DNA from 4 places in the Bradyrhizobium sp. 61 genome. Region 2 is predicted to be linked to each of the others. Evidence: riboswitches for the same ligand, from Rfam matches in the RefSeq annotation. Region 2 holds a riboswitch; each other region holds the start of a gene.

Region 1 (7,202 bases), on a different contig from region 2:
CCCGCACGATGCTTCAGCAGCGCGAGCATGCGGTCAAAGCCGCCCGGCAAGCCGCGTCGCTCGCCGGTGGAGCGCTGTCTATCGGGTTCGTCGGCGCGACGACGTACGGCTATTTGCCCTGGCTCGCAACGCGCGTTCGCGATGAACTGCCGGATATCGAGATCACCTTTGAGGAGCTGACATCGCGCCAGCAGCTCGATGCACTGAGGTCGGGCCGGATCGATCTCGGATTGGTTCGGCCGATCGAGACGGAGAAGCCAATTAGAAGCGCCAGCGTCTTCCGTGAAGGGCTTGCCCTTGCGCTGCCGCTTGACCATCCGCTCGCGGTGCGACGCCGGCCGGAGCTGTCGCATCTCGAGGGCCAGCCCTTCATCATGTATTCGTCGGGCGGTCCATATATGCGCGCGCTCTTGACGGCGGCGTTCGACGCCAATGGCATCCGGCCCCAGGTCGTGCAATCGATGAGTCAGGCACAGGCAATCCTGTCGCTGGTCAGCGCAGGTCTCGGCCTTGCGATCGTCCCGGACGAAACACGCAACGCCTGTTTCGACAACGTCGTGTTTCGCCCGATCAGGCTCGGACCATCGGTCTTCGCCGAGCTCCATGCGATCTGGCGCAGCGACAACCGCAACACCGCCCTGCCTCGGCTGCGCGAACTTGCGTTCCGGACCGCACGCTGAACGCGGCCTGCGGGGCAGTCTGGAGCGCGGTGCCCTGCGTTGGTGGGGCAAAGTCCGGTCATCGCAACGACCGGACCTGGAGACTCCGGAGGCGTCCTACGCGTTCCGCATCGCGCGCCCGAACGGATCGACCAGGCGGACGATCTCGCAGGCGGCGACGAGGCCGGCGAGCCAGACGGCGCTGGTCAGCCCGATGCGCGTCACGATGGCCGCAGTGAACGCGCCCTCTCCGCCAAGGAACGGCGTCGCGGCAAGCAGCGCGAGCTCATAGGCGGCGTAGGCGGCGACGAGCGCGATGGCCAGCATCAGCGGCGTGCGGCCCTGCGGCAGCAGGCGGAGAACGGTCGATGCCGCTGCCGTCGACAGCAACGCGGCAGCACCGATGACAAAGCCCCAGGCGATGGTGCTGCCATCGATGGGATAGTGCAGCACGCCGAAGCCGATGGTCTGGTTCACGAGCCAGGCGCCGGTGACGACGAGCAGCGCCGGACGCATCGGCAGCATCGCGGCGGCGACGACGGCGAACGCCGCAAACGGCGTCGCGCAGGCAAGCGCGAAGCTCGCGAGCGCGCATGACACCGTCAGCAGTGCAAAGCAGAACATCGGCGCGAGACGCGACGCGACCGGATGAAGGCGGAAACGGTCGGCGTGGGGCGGCAGGATGGTGACAGTCATGGAACGATCTCCTTGTGGGATTTGTAGCACAATTTTGCTGGAACGCGGCATCACGTCTGACTCAGTGAAGAGCCTCCATGGGATCTTCAGTCTCGGCTGGATCGCGCCGGTCGTAGGCGGCAAGCCAGGCGGCGAGTGCCGCCGTGTGCGGCTCCTTGGCCGCCAATTGGCGCAAGGCCACGCGAACGGTGGCGCGCGCCGTGCGATCGGGCGGAAGCGTCACAATCTCAGGTCCCCGCCCCTTCGCGACCGCCTCGACCACGGCCCTCTTGCACGCCGTCAGCTCAGGCAGCCCATAGAGTTCGAGCAGCGCCTGGAAGGCTGCGTGATGATCCGGCCGAAACGCGCGCTTGCGGCCGAGCTGATCGCGCAGCGGATGGGCCGGATAGAGATGCGCGCAGGGGATCCACCCCTCAGGCAGCGGCTCGGTGGCGGCATGGGTGCGGCGATGCGCGAGCAGCTTTGGCAGAACGTGGGTGTGCGGGCCGTCAGGGCTTCGCCCGCCCGGCGGCGGGATCGGCTGGAATACCTCGGCGCGCCCGATGCGGCTGATGAAGACGCGGTGCGGGTTGGCGGCCAGAATGATCCGCATGGCATCGCTTTCGGGCGCGAACACGGATTGGCCCGTGCGGCTCCTGAGTGCGGCGACGGCATCGGCATCGCTGACGCGGATGCAGGCGTCGATCTGCAACGTTCCGAGACCAAGGTCGAACAGGATGCCGCTGCGATCCCTCCTCAGGAGCGCCTCGACATCCGGACCGAGCTCGGTCAACACGGTACGACCACTCATGGCGCTGGCTTCATGCGGAAGACACAGCGCGATGCGGTGGCTCCAGCTCTCCGTGGTCGGCGATTCCGATGCGATCAGGCGCAGATCCGGGTGGGAGACAACGCGTATCCCACCCTTCTGCGTCACGGCGCTGATCCCGTTGCGAGACTGCTCCATATCGAAGGCCTCACCGGGCTCGCGTGTGAACTCGGCAATGGCACCGAACGTGCCGACGCTCCAGCCGGCCTCAGCGTCGGCAAGCTGGCTTGCGATCAGGTCCATGAGCGGATCGGCCGTCGTCATGAGGCTTCTCTCTCTCGCTATCTGACGTCGTAATTCGCCAGGCGAATGCCGCCATAGACGCCCAGTCCCGGCTGCAGAAAGCCGGTCGGATTTTGATAGTGCACATTGGCGAGATTATCGACCCGGCCGAACACCTTCACCTGGTCGGTGACCAGATATTCGGCTGCGACGTTGACGACAGTGTAGGCCGGAGCCAGCAGACGCAGAATGCTGAAGTCGCGGCTACCATCGACGAAACTCCCGACGTGCAACACGGTTGCGGAAAGTGTCAGCGGATCGATCGGATTCCAGATGACATTTGCGCTCCACTTCTCCTTCGGACGCCTCAGCAGCTCCAGTCCCGCCGTCGCATCCACCGCGCGGGTCAAAGTGTAGTCGGCACGAACGCGAAGCCGGTCCGTGATCGCAGCCGCGACGAAGCTCTCCGTGCCCTCCGTGATCGCCTTGCCGATATTGGTGTTGGTGCTCGTGAACGTCACGGGATCGAACGTGCTCTGGATCAGGTCGGTAATGTTGTTGCGGAAGTAGGTCGACCCGAAGCGAACGCGATCGCCAAACAGGGGTTGCTCGAAGCCGGCGTCGTATCCGACGCTTTCCTCTGGCCTGAGGTTGGGATTTGCAAAGAAGAAGAACGCGGGAAAGCTGACGTAAAGCTGGTTGAGCGTTGGCGCCTTGAACCCCGTACCGTAGCTTCCCTTGAACTTCGTATCCGTGACCGGCACGATCACGGCAGACGCCAGACGAAAGGTCGGATGTTCCCCAAACCGCTCGTTATCGTCCTGCCGGACGTTGGCCGTGAAGAAGACGCGATCCCGGAACTGGGACTGCAGCTCCATATATCCGGCCTTGTTGACGTTTTGCGCCGAGACCGTCGCCGTTTGCAGTGTTTCGGTCTCATGCTCCGCGCCAATGATGACATTGTTGTTGGGCGCGAGCTGGGTCGTGGTGTGCCAATCATACTTGACGCGGTCGCCGGTCGTGATCGTGGCCATCGCGTCGCCGGGCGAGATGTTGTAGTTCCAGTGATTGGTGTAGTTGACACCGAAATAGCTTTTCATCCGGTCGTCGAGAGCGGACCAGACCGCCTCCCCGCGCGTGAAGAGCTGGTGCACCGTCTGCGTGCTTTGCGCGGCCGCGGGAAAGCTCGCGGATGTGACGGGATCGAAGGTGTCTCCGGTAAAGCGCAGGGTGGCGTCGGTGTACCGCGCCACGCCGTTGAGCGTGAGGTTTTCGCTCAATTCGGCGCCAAGCTTCGTCGAATAGGTCATGTTGTCGTAATAGTTGCCGATCGCCTTCTGCCCCGGCGGGAGCAATTCGACCGGCGTCACCGGCACGTCGTTCGCGTGGAAATGCGCGACGTTGAAGGCATAGTTGAAGGGGTCCTGTGAACCGCTCAGACCTGCAGTTTGATTGAACGTTCCGAACGAGCCTCCCTCGACCGAGCCGGTGGCGCGGGCGGGACCGTCGCCCTTCTTCGTCACGATGGAGATCACGCCACCCAGCGCGTCTGCGCCGTAGAGACCGCCCTGCGGACCGCGCAGGACTTCGATCTGCTGAATGTCGGAGGTGAGCAACTGGCCGAAATCAAACGAACGGTTCGGGTTGCCGGGATCGCTGACATCGATGCCGTCGATCAGGACCTTGGTGTGGTTGGAATTCGTTCCGCGCATGAAGATCGACGTCTGTCCTCCCGGACCGCCGGTCTGCACGAGGTTCAGGCCAGGAACCGCGCTCAGCGCATCGGATGCGGTCCGGCGCTGATCGCGCTCCATGTCTCTGGCGGTCAGAACCGTCACCGAGCTCGCAACCAGATTGGTCGGAGTGACAACGCCCGTCGGACTGACGACGACCGTCGGAAACAGGTTGGCCGCGGATACCCCGGCAACCGGGGGCGACGCCGGCACCAGCTCGGGCTTCGGCAGCCGAGCGACGCGCCGCTGCTCGGGCCGGTCGGGCGCAGGCCGCGCGGCTTGCGGCTTGGCCGCACGCTCGGTCGGTGCGACCTCGACCGGCGGCAGCAGATCGGGCGATGCCGACTGCTGCGCCTGGGCAATGGACAGATCGAGCGAATACAGGGAAACGAACGCGACAACGCCGGCGCGGAAGCGCCTGGCGGCAAAGACAATACGGGACACTCTTGTAACCTCGGTATGACGTCAGTGGCACGTCACAGCGAACGAGGTTTCACGGCGGAGCTTTCGATTGCTCCGGTGAAGCTAATGTCTGTACTCCCCGACCGACATCTTCGCGTGTGACCACGGCTGACGGCAGGTCTCCTGGCTCGCGGGTCGTTACCTTACGTCGCCTTCCCAGGACCGAGATTCCCAGTGGCATATGACGAAAGATTCACCGCTTACAGTTGCGGGGGCAGCCGTGGCGTTGAGAATATCCCGGTATCGGGAAAACCTCGCACCACGTTCCCTTTTGATCTCCGTGAGGAGAACCGTCACCGGCCAATCTACGGGGCGGGCAAGCGGAGAGTCAATCGGCCGGTTGCATGACGGGCAAAGCACCGCACCGGAGATTGAGCCGGCGCAATCAGGCCGGCTCCCGCTCCGAACGCGTCCTGATCACCGCCCGCTCGCCGGCATCGACGAGCTGGCCGATGCCGGTGCGGCCCGCGAGCGCGCAGCGGATGATGTTCTCGGCAACGGACCTGCGAAAGCAATGGTCCTCGCCGACCGGGCGATTGCGGCAGACCCGATCCAGCGCCAGCTTCATGTTGATCCGGGTGCGGGTGTCGAAATGCTCGCTGATCATTCGCAGGGCCTCGATGCGTTGATGTCGGAGCGGAAACGCGTGGGCGTAGGCCGGGTTCCAAAAACGGACCGCGCAAGGCGTTGCGCAGAGCCGACTACGCCCGATCTCTTGGTCCTGTGACGGGCGGGCTACGCCCGACCTCTTGGCCGCTGGGCCTGAGCCCAGGCCGCGGTGACATCGCGCAGCGGAGCGTCGATGCGCCGGATCGGGGTCAGCTCACCGGAGGCCGAGATAATGGCTGTCTCCTCGCGGCGACAGCGCGGGCACACGAAGCGGACCTCGTGCGGCGACGAAGACCAGCTCGAACGTTTGACGTTGGCCGCCATCGGCCATGCATCGCAATGCGAGCACGACACCAGGAACCGACCGGGATCGAGCATACCCATTCCATAGGACTCCGCGTCCTACCTGCCCCTTCAATGACTAACCCATGTGAATCGTTCCGGTGCCCGAGCACCCTCAGCGCTAGCTCCAGCCCGCGCCGCCGCTCAGTGGGCACCCTTGAGGGTGCATGACGTGGTGCAGGTGACGGTGTTGCCGTGGTCGCACGCCTTGCAGGCGGCAACGCACTGGTTCATGTCGCGGGGATTGTAGGAGCTGTAGTGCCGCATCGCACAGACCGGGGTCGAGCCGGTGATGTCCTGCTCCTGGTTGCAGGCGGCCGTCATGAGCGCGAAGATAAGGACTGCGAGAAGGCGCATGGGATTGCCCTGGTGAGGAGCGGCAAAGCGACGTCAGCGAGATGCGCTGCACCGCAACGGACCTCGGCATTCCCAATGCGAGCAATCATGATCGCGACGCTCGCATCCTCAAAGGATGCGCGCCAAACATTAAGAACGGATTGCAGGCGGCGTCAGGCCGCGGCCTTGGTCGCGATCGCCTTCCGCATATCCACCGCCAGCTGACGATACTGCTCCGAGAGTCTCAGATAGAACTCGCGCTTGGTGCTGTCGGTGGCGAGCTTGGCAATCAGCTCGCATTCGGCGGTGAGCGTCTCGAACCGTTCCAGCCTGTCATGAAGTTCTGTCATCGGCGTGTCCCCATCAAACGCCACAAGGGACGTCAAACCTAAGCCCGGGAATTAGGTCACTGCGAACATCGTTATCGAGTAGAAGCGTTTTTTCCGGCAAGGGCGGTGCCGGCCCGACAAGAACAGCTATTTCTGCTCCAGCCGCCAGGCGCCGTCCCAATTGGCGTCCGGCGGATTGGCCTCGAACTGCGCGATGCGGCCGAGCAGCGCGCGCGAGGGACCGTCGCCGGGCACGGCTTCGAGCGCTGCATTGAACGCGGCGCGAGCCTCGTCGAAGCGCTGCGCGCGGTAGGCGGCGAGGCCTTCGGCGTAACGCGCGCGCAGGCTCTCCTGCGGGACGCTAAGCCCGTGCGCCTTGCTCATCACCTCGAAAATGGCCTGCGATGCGCTTTGGCCGGCCACCGCCAGACGATCGATCTCGCGCAGCTCGAGGTTCGAGCCGATCGCGTCCGCCGTGGCCTGCGCGATCAGGATCCGCGTGCCGTAGATCTTGTTGACCAGCTCGAGACGCGAGGCGAGGTTCACGGCGTCGCCCATCACGGTGAAGCTCATCATCAGCTCGGAGCCGATGCTGCCGGTCAGGACCTCGCCGGTGGCAATCCCGATGCGCAGATCGCAAGGGCCTGGCATGGCGCGGATGCCGAGCAGGTCAGGCAATTGCTTCTGCAACGCCGGCACCTCATCGGCCATGTCGATGGCGGCGTAGCAGGCGAATAGCGCCGGCTCGTCCTCCTCAATGAAGGGAGGGCCCCAATAGGCCATGATGGCATCGCCGATATATTTATCGATAACGCCGCGATGGCTCCGGATCGGCGCGGACATCACCGTGAAATAGTGGTTCATCACCTTGACGAGGCCGCGCGGGGTCATGCCCTCGCTCATCGAGGTGAAGCCGCTCATGTCGGAGAACATGATGGTCATCACCCGGCGCTGGCCGTCGATGGCGACCTCGGGCCGGTCGATCAGCCCCTGCGCCACCTTGGGA
Region 2 (7,202 bases):
TCTGGACCCTCGCCGCGCTCGGCGGGCCGCGCGAAAGTATCGCTGAGCATCGTGCCGACAGCTTTGCGGGCGATCTGGGCGAAAACCTGGTCGCAGTAGCGGTCGAGGCGAGGGGCGGGCAAGGCATTCCCAGCAGCTCCGGCCTGTCAGACGATCTCTTTGCTCACGACGGCCAGATCACCAAGCGGCCGGTGCGCGCGCTGGCGCTCTCGGCGCTGGCGCCGCGTCACGGCGAGCGGCTGTGGGATATCGGCGCCGGCTCGGGTTCGATCTCGGTCGAATGGGCGCTGTGCGGCGGGACGGCGAGCGCCATCGAGGCGCGCGAGGATCGTGCCGCGAATATCCGCGGCAATGCGGCAGCGTTCGGATTGGCGCATCGGATCACGATCGTAACGGGGGCCGCGCCGGGCGCTCTCGCCGGACTGGAAGCGCCGGATGCCGTCTTCATCGGTGGCGGTCTCGATATCGCAATGTTCGATGCCATCTGGTCACGGCTCTCGCCGGGTGCGCGGCTCGTCGCGCATGCGGTGACGCTGGAGACGGAGGCACTGCTCGGCGAACTGCACCAGCGCCACGGCGGCGAATTGATGCGGGTCGAGATTGCCCATGCCGCGCCGCTCGGCCGCTACCGGTCCTGGGAAGCGTCGCGGCCCGTGGTGCAATGGAGTGCGGTTCGATGAAAGTCGCCGGACTCGGATTCAAGAAGGATGTCACGCTGGCTTCGCTGCGCGAGGCGCTGCTGGCGGCGGGTGGTCCTGAAGGCCTTGCAGCGGTCGCGACTGTCAGCGACAAGGCCGACGCGGAAGCGCTAAAGCAGCTCGCGCGCGAATGCGGTGTGCCGATCAAGGCGGTCTCGGCTGAAGCGTTGGCCAACATCCATACGCCGACGCAGTCAAAACTCGTCGCGGAAAGGTTCGGCACCGGCTCGGTCGCTGAAGCCGCTGCGCTCGTTGCGGCTGGCCCTCGCGCGCGATTGATTGCGACGCGGGCGATCTCGCGGGATCGCACCGCGACCGCCGCGATCGCGGAAGGAGACGGCGCATGACGGTGCACTTCATCGGTGCAGGGCCGGGCGCTCCGGATTTGCTGACGTTGCGCGGACGCGACCTGATCGCGGTCTGTCCGGTCTGCCTCTATGCGGGCTCGCTGGTGCCCGAGGGCGTGCTGGCGCATTGCCCGCCCGGTGCGCGCATCGTCAACACCGCGCCGCTGTCGCTCGACGAGATCATCGCGGAGATCGCGGCCGCGCATGCCGCCGGCAAGGATGTTGCCCGCTTGCATTCCGGCGATCTCGCGATCTGGTCGGCGATGGGCGAGCAGCTGCGACGTCTGCGCGCGCTCGGCATTCCCTACACGGTCACGCCGGGCGTGCCGTCCTTCTCGGCCGCCGCAGCCGCGCTGGAGACCGAGCTGACGCTGCCCGGTCTTGCCCAGTCAGTCGTGCTGACGCGCACGCCGGGCCGCGCCAGCGCAATGCCTGAGGGCGAAAAGCTCGCAGCGTTTGCCGCCACCGGTGCGGTGCTCGCGATCCATCTGTCGATCCATCTGCTCGACAAGGTCATCGCCGAGCTGACGCCGCATTACGGCGCGGATTGCCCCGTCGCGATCGTCTGGCGCGCGAGCTGGCCGGACCAGCGCATCGTTCGCGCCACGCTGGCGACGCTCGATGCCGCCGTCGGCACCGAGATGGAGCGCACCGCACTCATTTTGGTTGGCAAGACGCTCGGCGCTGCGGATTTTGACGAGAGCCGCCTCTATGCCGTCGACTACGACCGCCGCTATCGGCCGGTCGGTGCCGAACCGCGCTTTCCGGAGGCATCGTGATGCCGGCAGGGCTCGTCATCTCTGCGCCGGCCTCCGGCGTCGGCAAGACCACGCTGACGCTGGCGCTGGCGCGCGCCTGGCGCAATCGCGGATTGAACGTGCAGTGTTTCAAGAGCGGACCCGACTATATCGATCCCGCCTTCCATGCCGCTGCGACGGGGCGCGCTTCCGTCAACGTCGATAGCTGGGCAATGGATCGCGAGACGATTGCTCATCTCGTCGGTCGCGGCACTGATGCCGATGTCGTGCTCGCGGAGGGCTCGATGGGCCTGTTCGACGGCGTCGCCGCGCGCGGCGTCTCCGGCACCGGCGCCACCGCCGACATTGCGGAGATGCTGGGCTGGCCGGTGCTGCTGGTGATCGATCCCTCCGGACAGGCGCAGACGGCGGCGGCGATCGCCGCAGGCCTTCGTGACTATCGCGCCGGTGTGCGCCTTGCCGGCGTGGTGCTCAACCGCGTCGCCAGCCCACGTCATGAAGATCTTGTGCGGCGTGCACTCAACGACGCCGGCATCGCCGTGTTCGGCGCGCTGCCGCGTCATGCCGAGATCAGCCTGCCGAAACGGCATCTCGGCCTGGTGCAGGCCGAGGAGCAGGCCGAGATCGGCAAGCTGATCGACGAAGCCGCGCGCTTCGTCGCCGAACACGTCGATCTCGACGCGGTGCTGCGGGCGGCCGCCGCCTGGTCGCCGCAACCGGCGGCAAACGGCATGAATGTGACGCCGCCCGGCCAGCGCATTGCGCTTGCCCGCGATGCCGCGTTCTCCTTCATCTATCCGCACATGCTGGAAGCCTGGCGCGCGGCGGGCGCCGAGATCTCGACATTCTCGCCGCTTGCCGATGAAGCGCCCGATGCCAGCGCCGATGTCTGCTGGCTGCCCGGCGGCTATCCCGAGCTACACGCGGGGAAGATCGCGGCCAATGCCCGCTTTCGCAGCGGCTTGCGCGCCTTCGCTGACACACGGCCGGTGCACGGCGAATGCGGAGGCTATATGGTGCTGGGAACCGCACTGACCGATGCCGACGGCGTCCGTCATGAGATGACGGGCCTGCTCGGACTGGAGACGAGCTTTGCCAAGCGCCGCATGCATCTCGGCTATCGTCTCGCTGCACTCGCCGCGCCGATGCCGGGGCATCAGGCCGGCGCGCGCCTGCGCGGTCATGAGTTCCACTATTCGACGATTGTCGCACAGCCGGATACGCCGCTCGCGGTCGTGCACGATGCAACAGGCGCGATCATCGCCGAGACCGGCTCGCGCCGCGGTCATGCCACCGGCACGTTCTTCCACCTGATCGCGGAGGACCGGTGAGCGGTTTTGTCACTTTCATCTCGGCCGGCCCCGGCGACCCCGAGCTCCTCACGCTCAAAGGCGCCGCGCGGCTGCGCGATGCCGACGTCGTACTCTATGACGACCTCGCCTCGGGCGCGATCCTCGATCTGGCCCGGCCCGGCGCCAATCTCGTCGCGGTCGGGAAGCGGGCAGGGCGGCCCTCGACCAAGCAGCACCACGTCAACCGCCTGCTGATCGACTACGCCGCGGCCGGCGTCCGTGTGGTGCGGCTGAAATCGGGCGATGCCGGTATCTTTGGCCGGCTCGAGGAGGAGCTGGAGGCGCTGCGCGAAGCCGGCATCGGCTACGAGATCATTCCCGGAATCACCTCGGCCTGTGTCGCCGCCGCGCAAGCCGGCATTCCCCTGACCCGGCGCCACACCTCGCGCCGGGTGCAGTTCGTGACCGGGGCCGATGTCACCGGCGAGCTGCCGCAGAATTTGAACTGGGCGGCGCTGGCGGATCCCGAAGCGACCACCGTGGTCTATATGGGCCGGCGCACCTTTCCGGCGCTTGTCGCAAAATTGATCGAGCACGGCCTCGCGCCGGATACCTCGGCGCTGTTCGCCGAATCCCTCGGTCGTCCCGACGAGCGGCTGGTCCGCACCACCATTGCCGAGCTGGCCGAACAGCTTGCGCGGGGTGGCGCTGCCTCGACGGCCGCCGTGATCCTGTTCGGCGCGCTGGCGGGCGATTATCCGTCATGACCGTCCCGGCCGCCCTTCGCCCCTTGACGCCCGGCTGGCGAAAGGGGCACACAGGAGAGGCATGGTGCTCGAGGCGGCGCAAACCGCCGGAGCATAATCGGGAATGGGGGTGGGCGGACAGTTGCGCCGCCCAAAACCCCAGCCGCCCCCGCGACTGTAAGCGGTGAGGGGCTCCGATCAGCCACTGGGCCGCAAGGCCCGGGAAGGCCGGAGAACCCCAGTGAACCGCGAGCCAGGAGACCGGCCGTGCATGTTTTGTGGCCAAGGCCGTCGGGTGTGACGGCAGGAAGGAACTGAACCATGCATATCGAACCCGGAGTCGTATCGGGCGCCAAGCTCGTGTTGAGTTACGCAACCGGCATCGCCGTCGGCGGCGTTGCGCTGAAGCTCGCGGTCGAGACCGTGCGCGAGCAGGGCATCACGTCGTTCGCGGCGCGGACGCTCGCCACCACGGGCCTCGTGTTCGTCTTCTTCGAGATCCTGCCGCACTTCCCGGTCGGCGTCTCCGAGGTGCACTTCATCCTTGGCTCGACCCTGTTCCTGCTGTTTGGGGCGGCGCCGGCGGCCTTCGGCCTTGCGTTCGGACTGTTGTTCCAGGGCATCTTCTTCGAGCCGCCCGATCTGCCGCAATTCGGCATGAACGTCACCACGCTGCTGGTGCCGCTGTTCGGGATCCAGGCGATCGCCGCGCGGATCATTGCCCGCAACACCGCCTATGTCGATCTCAGGTATCGCCAGGCGCTGGCGCTGTCGACCACGTATCAGGCCGGCGTCATCGCCTGGGTTGCGTTCTGGGCGCTCTATGGCTCCGGCTTCGGTGCGACCAACCTCGTCAACATCGCGACCTTCGCGGCCTCCTACGCGCTCGTCATCGTGATCGAGCCGCTGGCCGACCTCGGTGTGCTGGCGCTGGCGAAGTCGCTGCGCGGCGTCACCGCGCCCGGCCTCGTTACCCCGCGTTTGCATAACGCGGCTTGAGAGACAAGCGAACGGGCGGCCGTGATGGCCGCCCTTCGCACTCACGATGCTGACACTCTCCCTGATAGGCATCGGTTGCGGCGATCCCGGGCAGCTTACGCGCGCCGCCGTTCAAGCCATCAACGCGGCCGATCTCATCCTGATCCCGCGCAAGGGGACGGCGAAGTCCGATCTCGCAGATCTCAGGCGGACGATCTGCGCGGATGTGCTCACCAATCAAACGACGCGCATTGCCGAGTTCGATCTTCCCGTGCGCGATGCCGGTGAAGCGGATTATCACAAGGGCGTGGACGATTGGCACGAGGCCGTGGCCGCGGCCTGGTCGCAGACGATCGCCAGCCATCTCGGTGATGATGGCAAGGTCGCGCTGCTGATCTGGGGCGATCCCTCACTGTATGATTCCTCGCTGCGCATCGCGCGGCGGCTCGATCCCTTGCCTGATATCGAGGTCGTGCCCGGCATCACCTCGATCCAGGCGCTGTGCGCGGCGCATGCGCTGCCGCTCAACGACATCGGCGAGCCTTTCCTGGTCACGACGGGACGCCGCTTGCGCGAAGGCGGCTGGCCGCAGGGCGTCGATACCGTGGTGGTGATGCTCGACGGCAGCACGGCATTCCAGTCGCTCGATCCGGCCGGGCTGAACATCTGGTGGGGCGCTTATCTCGGCATGCCCGATCAGATCGTCATGTCGGGCGTTCTGGCCGAGATCGGCCCGCGCATCGTCGCCGCGCGACAGGATGCGCGCGAACGGCATGGCTGGATCATGGACAGCTACATTCTCAAGCGCAGGCCGTAAGCGAGGCAGCATGCTCCCCGATTGGGTCACCCGGAAATGCCCCGATGTCTCCGCCGTCCATCGCGAGGCGGCGCTCGCGCGTCAGGCGCAACTCACAAAACCGGCCGGCGCGCTCGGCCGGCTGGAGCAGCTTGCGGTCGAGCTTGCGGGCCTGCAGGCGACCGAGCAGCCGCGCGCCGCGCGAGTGCCGATCATCGTCTTCGCCGGCGATCACGGCATCGTCGCGCAGGGCGTGTCGGCCTATCCGCAAGGAGTGACCATCGCGATGATGGCGAATTTTGCCTCGGGCGGTGCCGCGATCTCGGTGCTGGCGCGTGAGCTTGGCTCAAACCTTGAGGTCGTCGACGCCGGTACGCTGGCGCAGGAGGCGATGGCAGGAATCGTCACCGACAAGCCGCGCAGCGGCACGCGCGACTTCAGCGTGGAAGCAGCGCTCACCCCCACGGAGCTGGCATTCGCCTTCGAAGCCGGTCAGCGCGCAGTCGCGCGCGCAGAAGCCAGCAGGCCCGATCTTCTGATCTTCGGCGAGATGGGCATCGGCAATACCACGACGTCGGCCGCGATTGCGGCGAGCCTGCTCGGCATCAGTGCCGAGGAGATCGCGGGCTGCGGTACCGGCGTCGACGCGGCCGGCCGCGCGCACAAGGCGCGCGTGATCGACGCTGCGATCGCGCGTCGCGGCGTTGCAGGCGCTTCGCCGGAAAAGATCCTGTGCGCCGTCGGCGGCCTCGAAATCGCGGCGATTTGCGGCGCCATCATTGCGGCTGCGCAAGCCCGCATTCCCGTGTTGATCGATGGCTTCATCGTATCGGTGGCAGCGCTGGCGGCGGTGCGGCTGAACCCGTCGTGCCAGCCATTCCTGCTGCCGTCGCATCAATCGGCGGAGCAGGGGCATCGGCTGGTGCTGCGTGCGCTGAACGTGCAGCCGTTGATCAGCCTCGATCTCAGGCTCGGCGAAGGATCGGGTGCGGCCATCTCGCTGCCACTGGTGCGGCTCGCGTGCAGCCTTCACAACGACATGGCGACCTTCGCGCAGGCCAATGTGCCGGATCGCCCGGCCTGATCCGGCTCAAGCCGCGCGCTGATTGACCGCGATGACGCGCCAGCCCGTGGCGAGCCGGTCGATCCGGGTCAGTGACAACGGATCGATCACGAAGCGTAGGGCCGCTTGTGGTGTCAGATCCAGCGCAATGCAGAGCGCGGCGCGGATGGTGCCGGAGTGAACGACGAGCGTTGCGGAGCCGGCGCCGATTTGCGCGAGACCCAGTCGGACGCGCGCGACCTGATCCTCAAAACTTTCGCCGCCCGGCGGCCGCGCGTGCGCCGGATCGCTCCAGAACTGCGCATAGGTCTCCCCGCCGGTCGCAGCGAGTTCGTCATGCCGCCGGCCGGTCCAGTCGCCAAAATCCTGCTCGCCAAATTCGGGCACCAACGCGGGTTCGAGTCCCAGCGCGCGCGCCGTCTCAACCGTACGTCGCGCCGGGCTCACCAAGCTCGCAGCATCTGGCGGAAGCCTCTGCCGCAACGCCTCCAGTTGCACGCGATCGCCGAGATCGGCGGGCGCGT
Region 3 (7,202 bases), on a different contig from region 2:
GATCCGTGGGCCCGGCTGCGCCTCGGGTGCGTCGGGGCCTTCCGGCGGCGGCGGGATCAGGGCCTTGATCAATTGATGCCCGAAGCCCGCGACCTTGGCGCCGCTCATGTAGCAGCGGATCATGCCGTCGGGCAGGCGGGGTTGGAACGCCTGGTCGATGATGCAGCCGCCCCATCCGAAATACGGTTCGCAGCGGGCGAGCAAGGCATCGAGCGTCATGTCCTCGGGCAGGCTGCCGCGTTGGGCATGCAGCACGCGAACCATGGCGTCCGCGTTGGGCAGGGCCTCCACCTTCCACACCCCTTGGCCACCATTGCCGCGATTTTGCTTGAGCACGCGCGGACCGTTCGCCTGAAGGCGCGAAGGAAATTCGGCGCGGAAGCTTGCGGCGGTGTCATAGCGATGCGTGTCGGCTCCCCAGCCAAGATGACGCGTTCGGTAGAGCACGTCCTTGACGCCCATCTTCAGGATCACGTCGGGATGTGCGCTCACCCATGGCCCTTGCGCCGCAACGTCGCGCAGCAGCGGGTCGAGGGCCTCGCGCGTCTTGCCCTGATGGATCGGATCGACCCAGACGAGCACGCCATCGACGGCGAGCAGTTGATCGCGGACGGCGTCGGCGAAGATCTCGTCGTAGATCACCGGCCGGGCTTCGATGCCGACCGCGGCGAGTGCTTCGAAAACGCGGACGAAGCGGCTGTTTTGTGCCGTCGTGTCCCGGCGCGCGGCAGCGTCGCCGCGGGAGAGGATGGCAACGGTAGGGCGGAGAGGAGGGTGGCGTTCGGTATCCATGCGCAAGCTCCACGAATGGCGTGCTGCGCAGAGCTTGGACCGAGGTCTCACGGGGAGTCTGCTTCGTCCCCACGCCGATCAATCTACGTGAGATCGTCCGGCCGTTGCAAGATGGTGTTTGTGCGGTTCCATCCAGATGGCGAACGCTTCGCGCGCGCCGCTACGGTGGCGGAGGATAGCGGTCGAATGTCGGCAGTTCGTGCGCACGCTCCATCCATCCAAGGCGCTCTGCGACCTGGATGTGCATCGTCGCCGGTACGGCATCGGGATCGTCGTAGGTCGCGCTCTGGACGTCGATGACCCCGGGCAACATGTCGGCATTGACATAAAACAGGCCGGTTCCGCAGTCGCCGCAAAAGTGCCGCCGGGCATGTTCCGAGGAGTGATACACCTTGGGCTCGCCCTTGGTCACCTTGACGGCATCGTCCGCGTACATCGTCCAGCCGACGACGGGAGCGCCCGCGTGAAGCCTGCAATCGCGGCAGTGACACAGCGCGTGCACGATCGCTTCGCCCTCGACCTGATAGCGGATCGCGCCGCAGTGACAACCGCCGGTGATGGTGCTCATGCGTTCCTCCCGATGGAAGCGAGGTTTCGTTGATCGATAGCTCTCGAGACCTGCGGCTTCAACGGCGCAATCGATTTGCGATTGCGTCCTACTGTCGCGTGACAACTCCCGCCACGGCGCGGGCAAGGTGATCCGCGACTACCATTTGAACGAAGCCGCGACCTCGTAGCTGCGTGGCGCGCCCAGGATGATCTGGTCGGTGTAACCGGGATCGCCCCAGGCCGCGTAGAGCTTGTTGGTCAGGTTCCTCACGCGAAAGCTGATCCGGGTCTGGTCGACGCCCGGGAAATAGGCTTTGGGGATGTCGACGAACGCGTATGCGTCGAAGATCGTGTAGGCGTCCATCGTGACCAGATTGTCCTGGAAGTTGAAGCGGTCGCCGACGTGACGGACGAGGCCGCCGATCTCCACCGGCAGCTTCGTGTCGAAGCGATAGGAGGCGCCGGCGTTGGCGATGAAGTTCGGAACGTTGGGCGGCGTCTTGCCCGAATAGGACTGGAAGTCGCCATTGCCGTCGACATAGGTGAAGTCGATGAAGCGCGACTGCACGAAGGCGACGTTGCCCCATAGTTTCAGGCCCGCGACCGGATTGACCGCGGCGGCAATCTCGACGCCCTTGGAGGCCATCTTGCCGGCGACGTTGAAGAGGATGCCGCTTTCGGGGACGTAGACGTTCTTGCGCTCGATGTCGAAGGCCGAGAACGTGGCCTCCGCGCGCTTGTCGGCCGACAGCAGCTTCACGCCGGTCTCGTAGGTTCGCGACGTCGTGAGCAGCAGCGGCGTCGTGGGCCTGAGGATGAAGATGTTCGCCACCGTCGGGTCGGCTGCCGTCGCGTACTGGCTGTAAAGCATCACGCCGGGCGCGATGTCCCAGGTGTAGCCGATGCGTCCGGTGACCGGATTGAACGTCTTCGAGAAAGGATAGTTGGCTTTCAGGAGGCCATTCTCGTCGAAGCGGGTCCGCGACAGCTCGATATTCTCAAAACGGATGCCGCCGATCAGCGCAAAGGTCGAGGTCAGCTTGAGCCGGTCCTCGAACGACAGCGAGGCGGTGTCGAGATGGGTGTAGATCTTCTCGTCGCTGCGCGGGCCGTAGAGGCCGCGGTCCGGATTGAGGAGGTCGACGTAGTCATTGAAGAACAGCGTGTCCTGCGAGACGTTGAACTGGTTGCTGCTCGCCGCCACGGTGGCGACGAAGCGATTGTCCATTCCGCCGAGATTGGAATTGACGGTGAGGTCGGTGATGTTGCCGTAGAGCCGCTGCGCGTGATCGAGCGCCAGGCGCTCGCGGTAGATGCTCTGCGCGCCTGCGAAATTGCCTACGGTCTGGTCGAACGACGAGATCTCGTTGTTGAACCAGTGCCGGTGGGCGTCATAGCCATAGACCTGGCTTTTCAGCGAGATGTTGTTGGTGATGTCCCATTGAAAGCCGCTGCGCAGCCAGAGCTCGTTGGCGCCGCTGTGATTGTCGAGCACGTTGTAGTTCGTGGTCAGCGTGCGCGCGTCGATGGTGACCGGGACCGGCGTGCCGCCGCCGAGGTAATAGTTGCTCCAGAGGCCGGAGACGACGCCGTACGTCGGCACGATGCCCGGCGCGTTCGCCGGCACCAGCGGCGTTCCCCAGTAGAAGCGGTCGTTGTCCTGCCTGTATTCGGTCGCGCCCCAGATCCTCAGGTTCTCGTTGACGCGATAGTTCAGCTGGCCCGAGACGTTGCTGAGCTTGGAATAGGTGTCGTCGATAAAGCCCTTGTTGTTGAAATGGCTGATGTCGAAGCGGTAGTCGAGGCCGTTGATCAGCGTGCTGCCGCCCGATCCGTAACCGGCGCGATAGCCGTTGAAGGAATCGTAGGAGGTGAAGGCGTCGTTGACGATTGGTCCGGTGTGCGGCGCCTTGTTCACGTAGTTGATGGCGCCGCCGGTCGCACCGAGGCCCGCCACCAGCGAGTCCGGTCCCTTGATGATCTCGACCTGCTGGAGGCCAGCCACGTCCATGGGACGGCCGGTCATGGTCGACGGCCCGATCGGGATGCCGTTGTAGAGCGTGGAGATCTGGTCGCCGGAAAAGCCACGCATCGAGAAGATGGCGGGCGCGCCGGGCGCATCGCCGCCGGTGACGCCGACTGCAGCCTTGGCGACGTCGGTCGTGGTCCGGATGCCCAGGTCCTGCATCGTCTGCTGACTGATGACCTCGACGGTCGCCGGCATCTCGCGCGCCGTGATGCCGAGCCGGGAGCCGACGTCGGTGACGGCTGCCGTGTTGAGCGGCGTCTGCACCGGGCCGCTCGGAGCTTGCGTGGCCGGAACGGCGACAGCAGGGGCGCCACGATTGCGTCCCGCGGCGCGCCGGGCCGCGCGCTGCTTCTGAGTGCCGGGGCTGACAGCAGGAGCCTGTCGCGGCGCAGGCGGCGACACGATCACCGGGCCGACCTCCCGGGAGCGGTTGTCCTGCGCCGCGCTTTGCGCGAGCGCCGCGGACGACAAGGACACCGACGAGAGCAGAGTAATCAGGAAAGCACGCGATAACGCTGGCCTTGCGCCAGCACGGAAATGAAGTTTTTGCACGACAACGCTCTGCGGCGACGCAAACAAACCGTCACCGCGGTTGCCTTAGTCATCCACCTTCGCCCCAGGCGGCGGATGCACCGGCTACTTGTCCGACATCAGGGCACCCCGCCCAATGCGTTCGCGCGTGACCATGGCTGGTAGCAGGTTTCCTGGCTCGCGGGTCATCGCCTTCGACCACCTTCCCAGAGGCCCAAGCGGGGCTCCAGTGGTTCGTTTGGTCGTCGGCTATCCGCCTACAGTTGCGGGGGCAGCCGCGGAATTGCCCACTGAGGTGGACGCACCGCATTCCCTTGAAGAGTCCTTGCGGACACTACCGATCACGAAACTGGCATCAGGGGATGAGCGCGTCAACATCCGCGCGGGCTGTTCGACGGGCCGGTCGGTCGATGGTGGCCTTGTGTTGCTGTTTTGCACGATAGTCCTAGGGGCTGCGTCGAAACGTCCAACCCGGCCTCCGTGCGAGCCTGGGTAACGGACGCTTGACCACGATCAATGACTGCCTTTGGTGTCCGAATATGCTACTGAGGCCGAGTTCCGGCCCGACAAGGTAAGTCGATATTGATGCAGTTCGTCCGTACCATCCTGGCAGTCGCCATCGCCATATCCCTGGCGATGCTGCCGGTTGGCGCGTCCGCGGCGAACCTCGCAATGTCGTCGGATGGCATGCAGGCGGCCATGCACATGAGCGGCGATGCCGACATGTCGATGGACGATTGTTGTCCCGACATGAAGGGAACGGGCTCCCATAGCGGCGGCTACAAGTGCGGGATGGGCTTCTGCTGCGTCGGTGGGATCATCGCGCTCGGTGAAGTCAGGCCCGTGGCGTTCGAACGTCTCGCCGTCATGGCCAGCACGATGGCTATTCCCCCGGATCAGGTCGTTTCCTTCCGCAGCGGCAGTCCTCCTTTCCGACCTCCTCGAATCTGATCTCGCAAAGCCCGAGACGCGAGCGGCAGGTCTGCTCGCGACGACGACTGACGTGCGCGCTTCACGCGCCACGGCGAAAGATCAATTCATGAGGACAGGACAATGCTTTCCAAAATCAGCACCGCGGCTCTCGCCGCCACCCTTTCGCTTGCCGCTTCCGCCGCGATGGCGGGCGCGGGCGACTACGCCTTCGAGCCCGTCACTCCGCAGATGAAGAAGGGCGAAGACGTCACGCTCACCGTTCGCCTGACGAACAAGCAGACCGGCAAGCCGATACCGGATGCGGTCATCTTCAAGACGCGCCTCGACATGGCCCCGGACGGGATGGCCGAGATGGAATCGGCGGTCGCGCCGCTGCCGTCCAGGGAGCCGGGCGTGTACGCCTTCAAGACGGACCTGCCCATGGCTGGCCGCTACCAGATGACGCTGTCCGTGAAGGTGCAGGGCGAACCGGAGACCGTCACCGGCAAGGTGATCGTCACGGCGGTCAAGTGAGCGTTCGGGCGCTGCCCGGCGGCGCCCGACATTCCCCTTTTTCCTTCACACGGACGCGCGCTCCCGGGCGCGCGGATACACGACATGAAAACGCTGCGTCTCCTGACGGCACTTGCGCTGGGCGGTGGCCTGGTCCTGGCCGGCTACTACTGGCATTCGAACGGTGCGGGCTGGCTCGCTGAGGCCGACATATCATCGGCTGCGGCTGCCGCGGAGCGAACGCCGCTCTACTACCGCGATCCAAGCGGTGCGCCGCTCTGGTCTGCGGCTCCGAAGAAGGACGACCGCGGGCGGGACTATCTGCCGGTCTACGACGACGATGGAGCGGCCGTCGCGCCGGCGCTACCGAAGGCGCAGGCGGCTTCGCCGCGAAAAATCCTCTACTACCGCAATCCCATGGGGCTGCCCGACACGTCGACCGTCCCGAAGAAGGATCCGATGGGGATGGATTATGTCGCTGTTTACGAAGGCGACGACACCGACGACGGCACGGTGAAGCTGTCGCCCGGCAAGATCCAACGCGCGGGCGTGAAGTCCGAGCCCGTCACGCGGCGCTCGATCCGGGTCTCGGTGAAGGCGCCCGGCACGATCCAGCTCGATGAACGCCGCGTGTCGGTGATCGCGATGCGTGCCGAAAGCTTCGTGCAGAAGGTCGCCGACGTAACGACCGGCACACGCGTGAAGGCCGGCCAGCCGCTGATGGAAATCTACAGTTCGGCGGTGGCGTCCGCAGCGGCGGAATATCTCGCGACGATCACCTCCAAGACGGTCGGCGGTGTCGAGATGTACGGCCGCGGCTCGCGACAGCGGCTGGTCAATCTCGACGTTCCCGAGTCCGTCATTGCGGAGATGGACAAGACGCACACCGCGCCCATCGCCATACGCTGGTCTGCGCCGCGCGACGGGGTCGTGCTCGAACGCAATGCGATCGAAGGGATGCGGGCCAATCCCGGCGACGTTCTGTTCCGGATCGCGGACACCTCGGTGGTCTGGGCGCTGGTCGACGTGGCCGAGCGCGATCTCGGCAACATCGCGGTGGGGCAGTCAGTCGCGGTGCGCGCGCGCAGTTTCCCCGGCCGGACCTTCACCGGGACCATCGCCGTCGTCTATCCGCAGGTGAACCGCGACACGCGCACCGTTCGCATCAGGATCGAGCTCGCCAATCCGGACGCGGTGCTACTGCCCGACATGTACGTCGATGCCGACATCGACACGGCCGATGCCGCGCCCGTCCTGGCGATACAGGACAGCGCGGTGCTCGACACAGGCAGCCGGCAGGCTGTCCTCGTCGACAAGGGGGAAGGGCGCTTCGAGCCGCGGGAAGTCAAGCTCGGCCGTCGCGGCGGCGGCTATGTCGAGGTGCGCCAGGGTCTTGCGGACGGCGAGGCGGTGGTGACCTCCGCCAACTTCCTGATCGATGCGGAAAGCAACCTGAAGGCGGCGCTGAAGGGTTTTGGCGAGGCGGCGTCCCAAGCCTCCGACGCCGGCCCTGGCAATGCAACGGGAGATCACAAATGATCGCCCGCATCATCGCCTGGTCGGCGCGCAATCTGCTGCTCGTGCTGTTCGGGACCGGCTTCGCGGCCGCCGCCGGCCTCTATGCCCTGGTTCACCTTCCGCTGGATGCGATCCCGGACCTCTCGGATACGCAGGTCATCGTCTACACCGAGTATCCCGGCCAGGCGCCGCAGGTGATCGAGGATCAGGTCACCTATCCGCTGACGACGGCGATGCTCACCGTGCCGAAATCGAAGGTCGTACGCGGCTTCTCGTTCTTTGGCGTCTCCTTCGTCTATGTGATCTTCGAGGACGGCACCGACATCTATTGGGCGCGGTCGCGCGTCATGGAATTCCT
Region 4 (7,202 bases), on a different contig from region 2:
GAGGTGATCGGTCTCACCGGCGGCGTCTTTAACGCCGTCGGCAACACCGCCGGCATCGTGACGCCTGTTGCGATCGGCTACATCCTCTCCGCCACCGGATCGTTCAACGGCGCGTTGCTGTATGTCGGCCTGCATGGGCTGCTGGCCGTGCTCTGTTACTGGGTCATCGTCGGGCCCATCGAGCGTCTCGTCATTCGCGAAGGCAGCGGGCTGATCCGCTCCGCGCCGGTCGCTGCCGAATGACATCATTTCCCGCAAATCCACCTCGATAGGAGAAAGCCATGAACTACCAGGTCAACGCGCGCATTATCGCCAACCCGCTCGCGGCAGGGCTCGCAGCCGGGGAAGCGACGACGGACCGGATCGCATGGGTGAGGACGTCGCTCGTCTTCCTGCCGCTCGCCCAGGCAATCAGCGATGCCAAGGTTCTCACCGGCCGGCAAAAACCCCTCACCGAGATCGCCTTCCTGTTTGCCGAGATCGAGACGGAGAACGGCCACAGCGGCATCGGCTACAGCTATTCGAAGCGTGCCGGTGGTCCGGGGCAGTTTGCGCACGCCAGGGAGATCGCCGGCGAGCTGATCGGCGAGGATCCGAGCGACATCGCGCGTCTGTGGGACAAGCTCGTCTGGGCCGGCGCCTCGGTCGGCCGCAGCGGCATGTCCACGCAGGCCATCGCCGCCTTCGACATCGCGCTGTGGGATCTCAAGGCCAAGCGCGCCAAGCTGCCGCTGGCAAAGCTGCTCGGCGCCCATCGCGATTCCGTTCGTTGCTACAACACCTCCGGCGGATACCTTTCGATGCCGATCGAGGAGGTGAAGGAGCGCGTCAGCATGGCGCTCGACAGGGGCATCGGCGCCATCAAGCTGAAGGTCGGCCAGCCCGACCCGATGGTCGACCTCAAGCGCATCGAGGCGGTTCGCAACCACATCGGCGACGTTCCGCTGGCGATCGACGCCAACCAGCAATGGGACCGCACCACGGCGCTGCGCTTCGGCCGCATCGCCGAGCAATTCAACCTGACCTGGATCGAGGAGCCGCTCGACGCCTACGACTACGAAGGTCATGCGGCGCTGGCAGCCGAGCTTGCGACCCCGATTGCGACCGGCGAGATGTTGACCAGCATCGACGAGCATTACGAGCTGATCCGCAACAATTCGGTCGATTTCATCCAGCCGGATGCGCCGCGCGTCGGCGGCATCACGCCGTTTCTCAAGATCCTCGCGCTCGCCGACCACAAGAAGCTCCAGCTCGCGCCGCACTATTGCATGGAGATCCATCTGCATCTGACCGCGGCCTATGCCCGGGAGCCCTGGGTCGAGCATTTCGAGTGGTCGGAGGCGATGTTCAACGAAAAGCTCGAGGTCGTGAACGGCCGCATGATCGTGCCGAACCGGCCGGGCCTCGGCTTCAGCCTGTCGGAGCAGGCGCGCGCCTGGGCCCGTGACGTCCACGAGGTCGGAAAGCGGCGCTGAGGGAGGATGGCCATGTACGAACCAAAGACGAAGCTTAGTCCCCTGGATCCGTCTGTCATCCGCCGGCTGAAGGATGTCTCCTCGGGTTCGCTGACCACCGAGCTGTTCAAGAAAGGCCTGCGCCAGTGCTTTCTGGTCGGGCTGGTGCCGATGAACAAGGACGCGGTCCGCTTCGCCGGTGAAGCTTTCACCATGCGGATGATCCCGGCGCGAGAGGATCTCGATACCATAGAGACGCTCACGCCGTATCCGAACGCGGACAATCTGCAGTGGGAAGCGGTCGAGAGCATCCCGCCCGGCCATGTCCTGGTGATCGACAGCCGTAACGATCCGCGCGCGGCATCCGCGGGCGCCATGCTGCCGACGCGGATGAAGGTGCGGGGCGCCGCGGCCATTGTCACTGATGGCGCGTTTCGTGACGGCCAGGAGCTGGCGCGGCTCGATTTCCCCGCCTATGCCCGGCAGGTCACGGCATCGACGCGGTTGTCGTATCATCGCGTCGCGGATCTGAATATTCCGATCGCCTGCGCCGACGTGGCGGTCTACCCGGGCGACATCATCGTCGGTGACGGTGACGGCATCACGGTCGTGCCACGGCATTTGGCCGCCGAAATGGCCGACCTCTGCGAGAGGCGGGACCAGCTCGAGAAGTACCTGTCGTATCGTATCAGTGCCGGCGAGCCGCTCTACGGCGTCTATCCGCCCACACCTGCCGTGCGCGCCGACTTTGAGGCCTGGAAAAAGGCCGGTGCGGATCCGGCGAGGGCCACGACGATCCGGGCGGGAGCCTGACATGAGCAAGACATCGCCCGCCGCCATGGAGGCGACGATCCGTCGCTATTTCGACGCCTGCAACGCCGCCGACTACGATGCCTTGATGGCCTGCTTCACGGCGGACGCGGTTCACTACTTCCCGCCCGGCTTGCCGGACATTCCATGGCGTGGCGCCGATACCATCGCGCGCAAATGGATCTGGTGCGTCGAGAATCTCGGTTCGCGATGGACGATCGAAAAGATTCTTTGCTCGTCGGCGTCGCCGGAAGCCGTGATCGAATGGACGCACTGGAAGCGCAAGCAGGGCACGGCGCTTCGCGGCGACGAATGGTACGCGTTCGAAGGGGCGAGCGGACGCATCAAGGAGATCAGGGCTTATTATGCGGCGCCCGCCGATCCCTCGGCCCGGATCTGCGAGCTCGTCGATTTCGACTATCGCGATCGCGGCTATCACCTTTCGTCCGAATAGCGTCGGGCGGCCGCGCCGTTCCTTGGCGGCGAGGGCGCCTTCACCGCCGTCATTGTGACGCGCATCGGGCTGACCAGCGGTCTGAATCGCCGGCCTGCGATGCGCGCCGTGCAGCGAAACGAGGACCTTTGCGGAGAAGCACCTCGGTGCAATCAGGGCGAAAATTGCGGAGCTGCGTGTGCTGGAAGCGACAGTGGCGTCGCTGGTGAGCGGCTGCGAGGCGACATGCAGCGGCAGCGTCGCGCCGGACTGTGTGATCTTGCAGTCGGGCCGTGGGTCACGCAGCGCGCCAAGCTGAAGAGCGATCCAAGTGCGAATTCCCGCATTCCACAGGGAACAGGGCTCATGACCCGCAACGAATCGTTGACACCCGGCTGCATATGTCACCACATGTGGGCGTCACGGTTCCGCTGGATCGCAAGATTTAGTGGCTAAGAGGGAAGCCGGTGAACCGCGCGAGAGCGCGGAATTCCGGCGCTGCCCCCGCAACTGTCAGCAGCGAGCTGCTTCCGAACAATCGTCACTGGTGCCTTTCGCACCGGGAAGACGGGAAGTGGGCGACGACCTGCGAGCCAGGAGACCTGCCGCGACAATCTGAACGTCCACGGGCGGGGTGTCCGGCGGTCGCTTGCATGCACCGCCCGGCAACTCTGCTGCCGGCGTTTCTGCAGCGTCCTTCCTTACAGCCCCGTTCAAACACAACGCGCGCATCACGGGGCCCATTGATGTCACTGAACCTGCACGACGCGGACACCGCTTCCGCACCCATCGTTCATTTGCGTCCACTATCGCTTGCGCCTGCTTCGAGCGAGCCGGCCATGCAGATCATCCGCCGCAATGGAAAAGTCTCGCCGTTCGATTCCGCTAAGATCGCGGTCGCCATGACCAAGGCCTTCCTCGCGGTCGAAGGCACCAGCGCGGTCGCCTCGCGCCGCGTCCATGAGAGCGTGGAGCAGCTGACGGCCGAAGTCGTCACTGCGCTGATGCGGCGGGCAGGCGAGGGACGCACCTTCCATATCGAGGACGTGCAGGACCAGGTCGAGCTCGCCTTGATGCGGAGCGAGCACCACAAGGTCGCGCGCGCCTATGTGCTGTACCGCGAGGAGCGGTCGCGCCAGCGCGCCGAGGAGGCGGCCGCGGAAGTGACGCCCGCTGTCGCGCCGGCACTTCATGTCACGCTCGCCGACGGTTCGCGCGTTGGTCTCGACACCAAGCGGCTCGCGCTGATTATCGGCGAAGCCTGCGCCGGTCTCGACGGCGTCTCTGCGGCACCCGTGCTCACCGAGACCACCCGCAATCTCTACGACGGCATCAGCCAGGACGAACTGGCACTGGCCTCGATCATGGCCGCGCGCACGCTGGTCGAGCAGGAGCCGAACTACGCCTATGTCAGCGCGCGCCTGCTGCTGGACAAGCTGCGCGGCGAGGTGCTGTCCTATGTCCATGCCGTGCCGACCTCCGCCTCGCAGGCCGATATGGCTGTACGCTATGCCGAATATTTCCCGGCCTACGTGAAGACCGGCATTGCCGCCGAACTGCTCGATCCTGAACTGGCCCGCTTCGACCTCGGCCGGATCGCGGCTGCACTCAAGCCCGAGCGCGACCTGAACTTCCAGTTCCTTGGCCTCCAGACGCTGTACGACCGCTACTTCCTGCACGTCCGCGGCAAGCGGATCGAACTGCCGCAAGCCTTCTTCATGCGCGTCGCGATGGGTCTTGCGGTTCGCGAGATCGACCGAGAGGCCAAGGCGATCGAGTTCTACGATCTGCTGTCATCGTTCGACTTCATGGCCTCGACGCCGACGCTGTTCAATTCGGGTACGCTGCGTCCGCAATTGTCGTCCTGTTTTCTCACAACCGTCTCGGACGACCTCGACGGCATCTTCAAGTCGATCAAGGACAACGCGCTGCTGGCAAAATATTCCGGCGGCCTCGGCAACGACTGGACGCCGGTGCGCGGCCTCGGCGCCCACATCAAGGGCACCAACGGCGAGAGCCAAGGCATCATCCCGTTCCTGAAGGTTGCCAACGACACCGCCATCGCCGTCAACCAGGGCGGCAAGCGCAAGGGCGCGGTCTGCGCCTATCTGGAGACCTGGCACGTCGACATCGAGGAATTCCTCGACCTGCGCAAGAACACCGGCGACGACCGCCGCCGCACCCACGACATGAACACCGCCAATTGGGTGCCGGACCTGTTCATGCAGCGCGTCGATGCCGATGGCGAATGGACGCTGTTCTCGCCTGACGAGACGCCCGATCTGCACGATCTCTATGGCGAGGCGTTCAAGACCGCCTACGAGGCCTATGAGGCCAGGGCGAAGGCTGGCGGCATGCGCGTCTTCAAGACCGTGCGCGCGAGCGACCTCTGGCGTCGCATGCTGACCATGCTGTTCGAGACCGGTCATCCCTGGATCACCTTCAAGGACCCCTGCAATCTGCGTTCGCCGCAACGCCACGTGGGCGTGATCCATTCTTCGAACCTCTGCACCGAGATCACGCTCAACACCTCGGCCGACGAGGTCGCCGTCTGCAATCTCGGCTCCATCAACATGCTCGCGCATGTCGGTCCCAATGGACTCGACCATGCCAAGCTGAAGCGGACGGTGACGACAGCAGTACGGATGCTCGACAACGTCATCGACATCAATTTCTACACGATCCCCGAAGCGCGCCGCTCCAACATGCGTCATCGTCCCGTCGGGCTCGGCCTGATGGGCTTTCAGGAAGCGCTTCAGATCCAGCGCATTCCGACCGCGTCCGACGCGGCCGTGGCGTTCGCCGACACCAGCATGGAGGCAATCTCGTTCCACGCGATCGAAGCGTCGTCCGATCTCGCTGCGGAGCGCGGACGCTATCCGAGCTTCGAGGGCTCGCTGTGGTCGAAAGGCATTTTGCCGCTCGACTCCATCCAGTTTGTCGCCGATGCCCGCGGCGGGCTCGACGTCGATCGCTCCGCAACGCTCGACTGGGATCGCCTCCGCAAGAAGGTCACGTCCAGCGGCATGCGCAACTCGAACGTCATGGCGATCGCGCCAACGGCGACGATCTCCAACATCTGCGGCGTCTCGCAGTCGATCGAGCCGAACTATCAGAACCTGTTCGTGAAATCGAACATGTCCGGCGACTTCACCGTCGTGAACGAGTTCCTGGTGCGCGACCTCAAGGCGAGGGGGCTTTGGGACGAGGTGATGGTCTCCGACCTCAAATATTTCGACGGCAGCGTCGGCCAGATCGACCGCGTTCCTGACGATCTGAAGGCGCTCTACGCGACCGCCTTCGAGATCGACAGCGCCTGGCTGATCGAGGCGGCCGCGCGCCGGCAGAAATGGATCGACCAGTCGCAGTCGCTCAACCTCTACATCGCCAATCCCTCCGGCAAGAAGCTCGATGCGCTCTACCGGCTGGCTTGGCGGCGCGGCTTGAAGACGACCTACTACCTGCGCTCGCGCAGCGCCACGCATGTCGAGAAATCGACGTTGAAGGGCACCGACGGAAAGCTCAATGCGGTGTCCGCGTCAGTGGCGGTGTCGCACGCGCCGATCATGATACCGACCTCTGCGGTGCCGGACCTCGACGGCATCAAGGCCTGCCGGATCGACGATCCCGAATGCGAAGCGTGCCAGTGAGGAGATGACGATGCTCGACTGGTCCGATACCGAAACCACAGCGGCCGCTCCTGCCGTCTCAAGTCTCGCCACCGCACTGCGTCCGCAGACCCAGCTCAAGCTCGAGCCGGCCGACCCGACCGGCTTAGGCGCGATCGATCGCGCCGGCGGCCGCGTCTCGGTCGACGAGAAGCGGATGATCAACTGCCGCGCCGACGTCAACCAGCTGCTTCCGCTGAAGTACAAATGGGCCTGGGAGAAGTATCTCTCAGGCTGCAACAATCACTGGATGCCGACCGAAGTTTCGATGCAGGCCGACATCGCGCTATGGAAGTCGCGGGACGGACTGACCGAGGACGAGCGGCGCGCGATCAAGCGCAATCTCGGATTCTTCGCGGCTTCCGAATCGCTGGTCGCCAATAACATCGTGCTGGCGATCTACCGTCACCTCACCAATCCGGAGTGCCGGCAGTACCTCCTTCGGCAGGCCTTCGAGGAGGCGGTGCACACCCACACCTTCCAGTATATCGTGGAAAGCCTCGGCTTCGACGAAGGCGAGCTGTTCAACATGTACCGCGAGGTGCCGTCGATCACGGACAAGGCGGCCTGGGCGCTCAAGCACACGCAGCACCTGGACGATCCGTCGTTCCAGACGGGGACGCCGGATAGCGACCGCGCCTTCCTGCGCGATCTCGTCGCCTTCTATGTCGTGTTCGAGGGGATGTGGTTCTACACCGGCTTCGCGCAGATACTGTCGCTCGGCCGCCGCAACAAGATGGTCGGCATCGCCGAGCAGTATCAGTACATCCTGCGCGACGAGAGCATCCATCTCAACTTCGGCATCGACGTGATCAACCAGATCAAGATCGAGAACCC

What was found. A riboswitch is a leader RNA that binds a small molecule or an ion and turns the genes downstream of it on or off. The one in region 2 is predicted to bind cobalamin.
Region 1: another riboswitch for cobalamin. It lies ahead of IVB46_RS10935 (TonB-dependent receptor); the one in region 2 lies ahead of IVB46_RS23100 (energy-coupling factor ABC transporter permease).
Region 3: another riboswitch for cobalamin. It lies ahead of IVB46_RS35490 (TonB-dependent receptor); the one in region 2 lies ahead of IVB46_RS23100 (energy-coupling factor ABC transporter permease).
Region 4: another riboswitch for cobalamin. It lies ahead of IVB46_RS10975 (ribonucleoside-diphosphate reductase subunit alpha); the one in region 2 lies ahead of IVB46_RS23100 (energy-coupling factor ABC transporter permease).

What each region holds. Positions count from the first base shown of each region.
Region 1 covers NZ_JADPIU010000035.1:108,815-116,016, reverse strand. Annotated here, with positions in the region: gene IVB46_RS10950 (LysR family transcriptional regulator) at 1-680, shown strand, start outside; gene IVB46_RS10945 (hypothetical protein) at 777-1,355, opposite strand; gene IVB46_RS10940 (hypothetical protein) at 1,417-2,427, opposite strand; gene IVB46_RS10935 (TonB-dependent receptor) at 2,445-4,562, opposite strand; cobalamin riboswitch at 4,676-4,890, opposite strand; gene IVB46_RS10930 (hypothetical protein) at 4,966-5,187, opposite strand; gene IVB46_RS10925 (hypothetical protein) at 5,316-5,573, opposite strand; gene IVB46_RS10920 (hypothetical protein) at 5,676-5,888, opposite strand; gene IVB46_RS10915 (hypothetical protein) at 6,041-6,217, opposite strand; gene IVB46_RS10910 (adenylate/guanylate cyclase domain-containing protein) at 6,344-7,202, opposite strand, start outside.
Region 2 covers NZ_JADPIU010000064.1:276,835-284,036, reverse strand. Annotated here, with positions in the region: gene cbiE (precorrin-6y C5,15-methyltransferase (decarboxylating) subunit CbiE) at 1-680, shown strand, start outside; gene IVB46_RS23120 (cobalamin biosynthesis protein) at 677-1,045, shown strand; gene cobM (precorrin-4 C(11)-methyltransferase) at 1,042-1,824, shown strand; gene IVB46_RS23110 (cobyrinate a,c-diamide synthase) at 1,824-3,134, shown strand; gene cobA (uroporphyrinogen-III C-methyltransferase) at 3,131-3,862, shown strand; cobalamin riboswitch at 3,908-4,126, shown strand; gene IVB46_RS23100 (energy-coupling factor ABC transporter permease) at 4,163-4,840, shown strand; gene cobF (precorrin-6A synthase (deacetylating)) at 4,887-5,636, shown strand; gene cobT (nicotinate-nucleotide--dimethylbenzimidazole phosphoribosyltransferase) at 5,647-6,699, shown strand; gene IVB46_RS23085 (histidine phosphatase family protein) at 6,706-7,202, opposite strand, start outside.
Region 3 covers NZ_JADPIU010000084.1:438,279-445,480, forward strand. Annotated here, with positions in the region: gene IVB46_RS35480 (Cj0069 family protein) at 1-792, opposite strand, end outside; gene IVB46_RS35485 (GFA family protein) at 953-1,360, opposite strand; gene IVB46_RS35490 (TonB-dependent receptor) at 1,499-3,847, opposite strand; cobalamin riboswitch at 4,047-4,255, opposite strand; gene IVB46_RS35495 (hypothetical protein) at 4,487-4,852, shown strand; gene IVB46_RS35500 (FixH family protein) at 4,955-5,347, shown strand; gene IVB46_RS35505 (efflux RND transporter periplasmic adaptor subunit) at 5,432-6,865, shown strand; gene IVB46_RS35510 (efflux RND transporter permease subunit) at 6,862-7,202, shown strand, end outside.
Region 4 covers NZ_JADPIU010000035.1:117,497-124,698, forward strand. Annotated here, with positions in the region: partial or broken gene IVB46_RS10955 (MFS transporter) at 1-243, shown strand, start outside; gene IVB46_RS10960 (mandelate racemase/muconate lactonizing enzyme family protein) at 282-1,475, shown strand; gene IVB46_RS10965 (ribonuclease activity regulator RraA) at 1,488-2,267, shown strand; gene IVB46_RS10970 (nuclear transport factor 2 family protein) at 2,269-2,718, shown strand; cobalamin riboswitch at 3,104-3,322, shown strand; gene IVB46_RS10975 (ribonucleoside-diphosphate reductase subunit alpha) at 3,444-6,347, shown strand; gene IVB46_RS10980 (ribonucleotide-diphosphate reductase subunit beta) at 6,358-7,202, shown strand, end outside.